2 regions of the Pseudomonas sp. AS2.8 genome follow, and region 2 is predicted to be linked to the other one. Evidence: predicted binding sites of a transcription regulator. Region 2 holds the regulator's gene; the other holds the start of a gene.
What was found. The regulator sigma-54, encoded in region 2, starts transcription at its own class of promoters, with help from an activator protein. The targets are predictions, from matches to a motif close to ANTGGCATNNANNTTGCTNT.

Region 1 (4,784 bases), on a different contig from region 2:
TCGCCGCCTACCGGCCGGAGATCGATCGCCTCATCCAGGAGCGTGGCTACCAGACCGTCGACGTCATCAGCATGCATCCCGGGCATCCGCAGAAGGAGGCGCTGCGCGCCAAGTTCCTCGAAGAGCACCGCCACAACGAGGACGAGGTGCGCTTCTTCGTCGCTGGCCAGGGCCTCTTCACCCTGCACATCGAGGATCACGTCTACGCGGTGCTCTGCGAGAAGGACGACCTCATCTCGGTACCGGCCGGCACCCCGCACTGGTTCGACATGAGCGAGTCGCCGTCCTTCGTCGCCATCCGCCTGTTCGACAATCCCGACGGCTGGGTCGCCCACTTCACCGGCGTCGACATCGCCCAGCGCTTCCCGCGCCTGGAGGTCGAGGCGTGACGATCAAGGCCATCCTCACCGATATCGAAGGCACCACCAGCGCCGTCAGCTTCGTCTTCGACGTGCTCTTTCCCTATGCCCGCGAGCACCTGCCGGCTCATGTGCGCGCCCATGCCGGAGAGCCGGCGGTGGCCGAGCAACTCGACGCCGTGCGCGCCGAAGCCGGCGAGCTGGACGCCGACGTGGAGCGGGTGATCGCCATCCTGCTGGAATGGATCGCCACCGACCGCAAGGCCACGCCGCTCAAGGCGCTGCAGGGTCAGGTGTGGGAGCAGGGCTATCGCGCCGGCACCCTCAAGGGCCACGTCTATCCCGACGCCGTCCAGGCCCTGCGCCAGTGGCACGCGGCCGGGCTGCCGCTGTACGTCTATTCCTCGGGTTCGATCCAGGCGCAGAAGCTGATCTTCGGCTGCTCCGAGCATGGCGACCTCACGCCTTTGTTTTCCGGGTATTTCGATACCCTGACCGGCGGCAAGCGCGACGCCGCGTCCTATGCGCGCATCGCCTCGGCCACCACCCACGTGCCGGCGGAACTGCTGTTCCTTTCCGACGTGGTGGAAGAGCTGGATGCCGCGCGCCAGGCGGGCCTGCCGACCTGCGGGCTGGTGCGTGCCGGTGGCCAGCTGGGCGATCATCCGTGCGTGGCGTCCTTCGCTGACATCGATCTCGCCGCCTTCGCCTGAAGCCCCCGGCCGGCCCCGTTGCCAAGCGAGCCGGCCGAACTCGACGCCCTCATCGCCAGTCCCAATTGACGAGACCTGTGTCCTCGCAACGGGAGTCGCGACATGATCAATTCCACCATCGGCGGTGTACTGGGCTTCATCGTCTTCCTGCTCGACATCTGGGCCATCGTCAACGTCATCCGCAGTGACAGCACCAGCAACGCCAAGATCGGCTGGACGGTGCTCATCATCGTGCTGCCGGTGATCGGCCTGATCGCCTGGGCCGCCGCCGGACCGCGCGGCAATCGCTCGGCCACGGCGCCCACGCACAAGGGCTAGCCAGCACAACGCTGGAGCCTGTCACATCCAGCTCTTACAATGCCCGGCTTTTGGCCGGGCATTGTCTGTCTCGGCCAGCCACCTGCGGAGATCGACATGAGCGACTACCTGGAAACCCTCTACGACGGCTACGGTCAGCGATTCACCGTCGAGCGCATGCTTCACGAGGTGCGCACCGAGCACCAGCACCTGGTGATCTTCCAGAACGCCGTGCTGGGCAAGGTCATGGCGCTGGATGGCGTCATCCAGACCACCGAAGCCGACGAATTCATCTATCACGAGATGCTCACCCACGTGCCCCTGCTGGCTCATCCGGCGCCCAGGCGAGTGCTCATCATCGGCGGTGGCGACGGCGGCATCCTGCGCGAGGTGGCCAAGCACCAGGGCGTCGAGCACATCACCATGGTCGAGATCGACGGTTCGGTGGTGGCCATGTGCAAGGAGCACTTCCCCGGGCATTCGGCGGGCGCCTTCGACGACCCGCGGCTGAAGCTGGTGATCGACGACGGCATGAACTTCGTCGCCAACACCACCGAGCGCTACGACGTCATCATCTCCGACTCGACCGATCCCATCGGCCCGGCGGAGGTGCTGTTCTCGGAGAACTTCTACCAGGCCTGCCATCGCTGCCTGAACGAAGGCGGTGTCATGGTGGCCCAGAACGGTACGCCCTTCCTTCAGCTGGAGGAGGTCAGGACCACGGCCAGCCGCATGTCCGGGCTGTTCGCCGACTGGCACTTTTATCTGTCAGCGGTGCCTACCTACATAGGGGGCGTCATGACCCTCGCCTGGGGCAGCAAGGACACGACCTTGCGTCGGCAAGATGCCGAAACCCTGGCGCAGCGCTACAGTGATACAGGCATCCAGACCCGTTACTACACCCCGGAGCTGCATGCTGCTGCCTTTGCTCTACCTCGATACGTGCTGGAGGCCATCGGCAAGGCGTAAGCCCTGGCGGTCGCGGCACCGTTCGAGTTCTCAGCCGCGACTCGCCGGACGTCGGTAGCGACGACCCGGCGAGAAGATCATCCGAACCAGAGGAGGGTTGTCCCATGTCCTTGTCGTTTGCCGATGATGTGAGCTTGAACCTGCTGCAACGGATGAAGGAGGGCGGCTTCGACTTCGCCCGCTTCCATCCCATCGACTTCTTCGCCATCTTCGCCGATGAAGGCAAGGCCCGCATTGCCGCGGACCAGTTTCATGGCGAATCCCTCAACACCCAGGTGATGCTCCACGAAGAGGGTGGCTGGCATCTGCAGGTCAGCAAGGTGATGTTCGCCACCCATGCCACCATCAACGATTTCGAGAGCGATCTCGAGGCGGTGGTGGTACCCCTGGGGGGTCAGCTCGATGGCTGGGGCGTCACCCAGGAAGTCAGCCGCAGCTCCGCCTGATCCCGGGCGCCCCGAGGCGGCATCCCGCCAGGGATGTCCGTCTCTTCCGTTGAAATCACTCCGCCGCTCAATCATCGCACTTTCCGCCTGGCGCACCGTCTTAGGCTCATGACGGAAACGTTGCGGTGCATGCGCACGCTTACGTGCCTGGCTTTGGTGCACCGCGCGACCCGCCGCCCTGCAAACGCTTGATCTACAAGCTTCTTGCGCTGGCACGCGGCTTGCGAAGCTGCACCGTGGGTGACAAGGAGATCGGCATGAGCCGCCAACTGTATAACGAGATGTATGACGTCCAGGCACAATGTCGACCGCACTATGGTCGCTATGCCCAGTGGCTGAGCGAGACACCCCCGGAACTCCTGGCCCAGCGGCGGCGTGAAGCCGATCTGCTGTTCCATCGCGCCGGGATCACCTTCACCCTCTATGGCGACGAACAGGGCACGGAGCGCCTGATTCCCTTCGACGCCCTGCCGCGCGCCATTCCCGCCAGCGAATGGCAGATCATCGAACGCGGCTGCATCCAGCGCGTCCAGGCGCTGAATCTCTTTCTCCACGACCTCTATCACGACCAGCGCATCATCAAGGCCGGGGTCATCCCCGCCGAGCAGGTGCTGGCCAACGACCAGTACCAGCTGGCGATGCAGGGGCTGGACCTGCCCAATGGCATCTACGCCCATATCGCCGGGGTCGACCTGGTGCGCGATGGCGACGGTGCCTACTATGTGCTGGAAGACAACCTGCGCACCCCCAGCGGGGTGTCCTACATGCTCGAGAACCGCAAGATGATGATGCGGCTGTTTCCCGAGCTGTTCACCCTGGAGCGCATCGCGCCCATCGACCACTACCCGAACATCCTGCTGGATACCCTGCGCAGCTCCACCCCGGTCAACAACCCCACGGTGGTGGTCCTCACCCCCGGACGTTTCAACAGCGCCTACTTCGAACACGCCTTCCTGGCGCGCGAGATGGGCGTGGAGCTGGTCGAGGGCGCCGATCTGCTGGTGCGCGACGAACAGGTGTTCATGCGCACCACCTCGGGCTTTCGCAAGGTCGATGTCATCTACCGTCGCCTGGACGACGCCTTCCTCGACCCCCTGGCCTTCAATCCGGACTCCATGCTCGGCGTGCCCGGCCTGCTGGCCGCCTATCGCGCCGGCAATGTCATCCTGGCCAATGCCATAGGTACCGGGGTGGCCGACGACAAGTCGATCTATCCCTATGTGCCGGAGATGATCCGCTTCTATCTCAGCGAAGAACCGATCCTCTACAACGTGCCCACCTGGCAGTGCCGCAAGCCGGACGAGTTATCCCATGTCCTGGCCAACCTGCCCGAGCTGGTGGTCAAGGAAGTCCATGGCTCCGGCGGCTACGGCATGCTGGTCGGCCCCACCGCCAGCAGCGCCGAAATCGAAGCCTTCCGCGCGCGGCTCAAGGCCAATCCCAGCGCCTACATCGCCCAGCCGACCCTGTCGCTGTCCACCTGCCCGACCTTTGTCGAGAACGGCATCGCGCCGCGGCACATCGACCTGCGGCCCTTTGTGCTGTCCGGGCGGAAGACGCGCCTGGTGCCCGGTGGCCTGACCCGGGTCGCCCTGCGCGAAGGCTCGCTGGTGGTGAATTCCTCCCAGGGCGGCGGCACCAAGGACACCTGGGTGGTCCAGGACTAGATCGCCACAGAACAGCGGCCGCTCCGGCGGCCCCGCAAGGACCTTTGAAAGGCGACCCCACCATGTTGAGTCGTACCGCTGCCGATCTGTACTGGATGTCCCGCAACCTCGAGCGCGCCGAGAATCTCGCGCGGATGCTGGACGTCAGCTATTCGCTGTCGATGATGCCGCAGAGCGGGCAGGGCGGAGGGCTGGATGAACTGGCCATGCCACTGCTCATCACCGGCACCCTGGATGACTATCGGGAAAAGCACGGGGCCCTGCACCCCGAGCGCCTGCTGCACTTCTTCGCCCTGGACGAGCGCAACCCCGGCAGCATCTATTGCTGCCTGC
Region 2 (4,784 bases):
GCGCAACTTGAGGATGTCGCGCAGCTGATAGAGATTGAGATGGGTGGTGTCGATCTTCAGGTCGGACAGGTCGGCAATGGGCGACAGCAGCACCTGCTCGTCATGGATGGCTTCGGCCAGGGACCTTTCCTGGTTCGACAGCGGATGCCGGCGGCGCGTCTCGGAAAAACGCTTGAGCAGCGCCTGGTCATCGGCGTCCAGATAGAGGACGTCGCAGCGGATGTTGCGACTGCGCACCTGTTCGAGCAATTCGGGAAAGCGTTGCAACTGACTGGGCAGGTTGCGCGCATCGATGGACAGGGCGACCTTGGGCTGGGGGCGCTCCATGTCGGTCAGCGCATGCTGGGCCAGATCGGGCAGCAGACTGGCCGGCAGGTTGTCGATGCAATAGAAGCCATTGTCCTCAAGCACGTTGAGCGCCGTACTCTTGCCCGACCCGGAACGTCCGCTCACGATGATGAGGTGCATGTCAGTGTCCGCTCTGGGCCTCGACGACGATCTGATAGAGCGCCTGACTGTCCCTCGCCTTGCGCAGCCGCTCGCGGATGTCGGCGCGATCGAGGATGCCGGCGATCTGGCGTAGCAGGGTGAGGTGCTGCTCGGTGGCGGCTTCCGGGACCAGGAGGACGAACACCAGGTCTACCGGAGCGCCGTCCAGGGAATCGAAGTCCACCGGCTGCTGCAGGTGGAAGAGCACGCACAGCGGTTGCTGCAGACCCGCCAGGCGGCAGTGGGGAATGGCGATGCCATTGCCGAAACCGGTCGAGCCCAGGCGCTCGCGCGCCATCAGGCATTCATGGATGTGCGCCGCGTCGTGGCCGGGCAGTTCCTGCGCGGCCAGCTCGGCGATGCGTTCCAGTACAGCGGCTTTGCTGCCACCCGGCGCACCCGTCTGGGTGCGGCCGGGGGTCAGGATGTTTTCGAGTCTGATCATAAAGCGGCGATCGAAACCTCAGCGGACGCCGACGCCCTGCTGGCGTTCGATCGATTTTTCCTTGTGTTTAATCAGTTGGCGGTCGAGCTTGTCGGCCAGGAGATCGATGGCGGCATACATGTCGTCGTGCTCGGCATTGGCAACCACGGCGGCGCCGGCGACGTGCAGGGTGGCTTCGGCTTTCTGCTTGAGCTTGTCCACTTCCAGGATGACCTGGACGTTGGTAATACGGTCGAAGTGCCGTTCGAGGCGGGCGAGTTTCTCGCCGATGTAGTCACGCAGGGCTTCTGTCACTTCAAGCTGATGGCCACTGATGTTGACTTGCATACCGCTTCTCCTTATTGCCGGGCTGCATCGGCGAAGCTGCTCGCCGACATGACAAGGATCGAACGAAGCACGGTCACACATCAGGACGCGTCAGATGAGACGCTTGCGTTCGCTGGACGGAGCGATACCCAGGGATTCCCGATACTTAGCCACCGTGCGACGAGCGACTTGTATACCTTGCGATTCCAGTAAACCAGCGATCTTGCTGTCACTCAACGGCTTTTTCGCGTTTTCCGCCGCCACCAATTTCTTGATGATCGCGCGGATCGCGGTGGAGGAGCATTCGCCCCCCTCGGCGGTGCTGACGTGGCTGGAGAAGAAATACTTGAGTTCGTAGATGCCACGCGGGGTGTGCATGAACTTCTGGGTGGTCACCCGGGAGATGGTCGATTCGTGCATGCCCACCGCCTCGGCGATGTCATGCAGGACCAGCGGCTTCATCGCCTCTTCGCCGTATTCGAGAAAACCGCGCTGGTGCTCGACGATCTGGGTCGCCACCTTCATCAGGGTCTCGTTGCGGCTCTGCAGGCTCTTGATGAACCAGCGGGCTTCCTGCAGCTGGTTGCGCATATAGGTGTTGTCGGCGCTGCTGTCGGCGCGCTTGACGAAGCCGGCGTACTGGGGATTGACCCGCAGGCGCGGCACGGCTTCCTGATTGAGCTCCACCAGCCAGCGCTCGTTGTGCTTGCGGACGATGACGTCCGGCACCACGTATTCGGCTTCGCCGGATTCGATCTGCGAGCCGGGGCGCGGATGCAGCGTCTGGATCAGTTCGATGACGGGCTTGAGCTCGTCTTCCTTGATCTTCATGCGCCGCATCAGCTGCGCATAGTCGCGGCTGCCGAGCAGGTCGAGGTAATCGCTGACCAGGCGCCTGGCCTCGCCGAGCAGGGGGAGGTTGGCCGGTAGCTGGGCCAGCTGGATCAGCAGGCATTCGCGCAGATTGCGCGCGGCGACCCCGGCCGGCTCGAATTGCTGGACGCGCCTGAGGACCACCTCGACTTCATCGAGATCGACTTCCAGCTCGGGATCGAGGGAAGCATGGATATCTTCGAGGCTCTCCTGCAGATAGCCGTCGGTGTCGATGCCGTCGATGATCGCCACGGCGATCAGGCGATCGAGATCCGACATGGGTGCCAGGTTGAGTTGCCAGAGCAGGTGGGTCTGCAGGCTCTCGCCCGCCGAGGTGCGAGTGGTGAAGTCCCACTCGTCGTCGTCATTGCTGGGCAGGCTGCTGGCACTGGTCTGGTAGATGTCTTCCCAGGCGGTATCGACCGGCAGCTCGCTGTCGCTGGGGATGCGCTCGCTCCACTCGGATTCGTCGGCCATCTCGTTGGTGGCGACCGAGGTTTCCTTGAAGGTGGTTTCCAGGTTGCCCGAGCCTGAGCTCTCATCGCCTTCGCTCGAGGCTTCGCTCTGGTCGAAGTCTTCACCTTCTTCCTGACGTTCCAGCATCGGATTGGATTCCAGGGCTTCCTGGATTTCCTGTTGCAAGTCGAGCGTCGAGAGCTGAAGCAGACGTATGGCTTGTTGCAGCTGCGGCGTCATCGTCAGCTGCTGGCCCATCTTGAGGACTAGCGATGGTTTCATGGCTGCGGAAATACACCTTGTCTACCGACGCGAACAGCGCCACCGAACCTCGCGAACCCTGCGAGCGTTAGCAAATTATATGCCTTGTTTCCCCGGGTTTGCCTAGAGGCGGAATTCGTGGCCCAGATAGACTTCCTTGACCAGGTCGTTGGCGAGGACTTCCTCGGCGGTACCTTCGGCGATGAGCTGGCCGTCGTTAACGATGTAGGCCGTTTCGCAGATGGTCAGGGTTTCCCGGACATTGTGGTCGGTGATGAGCACGCCGATGCCCTTGGCCTTGAGGTGGCGAATGATCTGCTTGATGTCGCCCACCGAGATGGGGTCCACGCCGGCGAAGGGTTCGTCCAGCAGGATGAACTTGGGCGCGGTGGCCAGGGCGCGAGCGATCTCGACGCGGCGCCGCTCACCACCCGACAGACTCATGCCGCGGTTGTCGCGGATATGGGTGATGTGGAATTCCTGCAGCAGGCTTTCCAGCTCGCGCAGGCGGCCGGCCTTGTCCAGGTCCTTGCGGGTTTCCAGGATGCCGAGGATGTTGTCGGCCACGGTCAGCTTGCGAAAGATCGAGGCTTCCTGCGGCAGATAGCCGATCCCGGCGCGGGCCCGGCCATGCATGGGCAGGGCGGTGACGTCCTGGTCGTCGATCAGCACCCGACCCTGATCGGCCTTGACCAGGCCGACGATCATGTAGAAGCAGGTGGTCTTGCCGGCACCGTTCGGACCGAGCAGGCCGACGATCTGACCGCTGTCGATGCTGACGCTGACGTCGCGAACGACCTGACGACCCTTGTAGCTCTTGGCCAGATGCTGGGCTTTGAGCGTGACCGTCATTGTCCCTGCCCCGACTGCTGCTGATCCTTGGGCTGGATGACCATGTCGATCCGCGGCCGCGGCGTGGTGACCTTGCTGCCGTTGGCGCGCCCGGCGTTGACGATCTGGCGCTGGGTGTCGTAGACGATCTTCTCGCCTTCGAAGGTGTTGCCCTGTTGGACCACCTTGGCCTGATCGATCAGGATGATGCGATTTTCCTGGGCGAAATACTGGATCGTCAGACCATAGGCCTTGACGATGTCCTTGTCCGCCGAGGGCTTCTGCTCGTAGTAGGCCGGTTTGCCCACTGCGGTGGCGACCTTGATGTTGCCCTGGTTGTCCTGGGTCAAGGTCACCGTGTTGCCGGTGATCTTCATGCTGCCCTGGGTGATGACCACGTCTCCGCGGTACACGGCCACGCCCTGCTTGTCGTCGAGCTCGGCGCTGTCGGCCTGCACGCGGATCGGCTGGGTGCGATCGGTCGGCAGGGCCCAAGCCGCGGCACTGCCAAAGGTGGCGCCGAGGGTGAACAGGAAGGGGAGGGTTTTAACGAACCTCATGCTGGCCTCTTACGTTGGACAGCAGGAGCATTCTGCCGTCTTCTAGATACGCTTTCATGCCATTGGCCGTGGTCACCCCATTGGCGGCCTCGATTCTAACGGCTTGCTCGGTTTGCGCATATTGTTTGTCAGGAAAGACGGTCATGCGGGTGGTGGTCAACACCACCGGGCGGCCTTTTTCATCGGTACGCTCGACGCGCACGTCATCGATCAGCTCCGCCTGACTGCCACCGGGGGCGACCTCGGCGCGGGCACTGCGAATGTGCCAGGGATAGTCGGTACCGCGAAAGGCCAGCATGTCGGGCCGGGTCACCAGGGTGACGTCGGTCGCCTTGACGTGTTCGCTGCGCTCGGCCTTGAGTTCGTACTGGATCTTGCCGTCCAGGCGATACTGGATCGTCCGGGTATTGAGGGCATAGCCGTCGATGGCGCTGTCTTGCGGGGTCGACGAGGCCGGAGCATCGACGAAGCGCTGCGGCAGGATGTTCCAGTAGCCGATCGCGATGAGCGCGGCGGCGATCAGGACCAACAGCACGGGGCGGCGCAAGCTGCGAAACATGAGG

Region 1: FHR73_RS02865 (circularly permuted type 2 ATP-grasp protein) is a predicted target of sigma-54. The motif match lies at 2,993-3,012, and genes of this name have one in related genera.

The regions. Positions count from the first base shown of each region.
Region 1 is NZ_JACHVV010000001.1:618,966-623,749, forward strand. Features, by position in the region: gene FHR73_RS02840 (acireductone dioxygenase) at 1-389, shown strand, start outside; gene mtnC (acireductone synthase) at 386-1,072, shown strand; gene FHR73_RS02850 (PLDc N-terminal domain-containing protein) at 1,178-1,390, shown strand; gene speE (polyamine aminopropyltransferase) at 1,487-2,338, shown strand; gene FHR73_RS02860 (ribonuclease E inhibitor RraB) at 2,443-2,784, shown strand; gene FHR73_RS02865 (circularly permuted type 2 ATP-grasp protein) at 3,042-4,451, shown strand; gene FHR73_RS02870 (alpha-E domain-containing protein) at 4,514-4,784, shown strand, end outside.
Region 2 is NZ_JACHVV010000002.1:866,237-871,020, reverse strand. Features, by position in the region: gene rapZ (RNase adapter RapZ) at 1-468, opposite strand, end outside; gene ptsN (PTS IIA-like nitrogen regulatory protein PtsN) at 470-934, opposite strand; gene hpf (ribosome hibernation-promoting factor, HPF/YfiA family) at 953-1,261, opposite strand; gene FHR73_RS10985 (RNA polymerase factor sigma-54) at 1,352-2,851, opposite strand; gene lptB (LPS export ABC transporter ATP-binding protein) at 2,954-3,682, opposite strand; gene lptA (lipopolysaccharide transport periplasmic protein LptA) at 3,679-4,221, opposite strand; gene lptC (LPS export ABC transporter periplasmic protein LptC) at 4,208-4,780, opposite strand.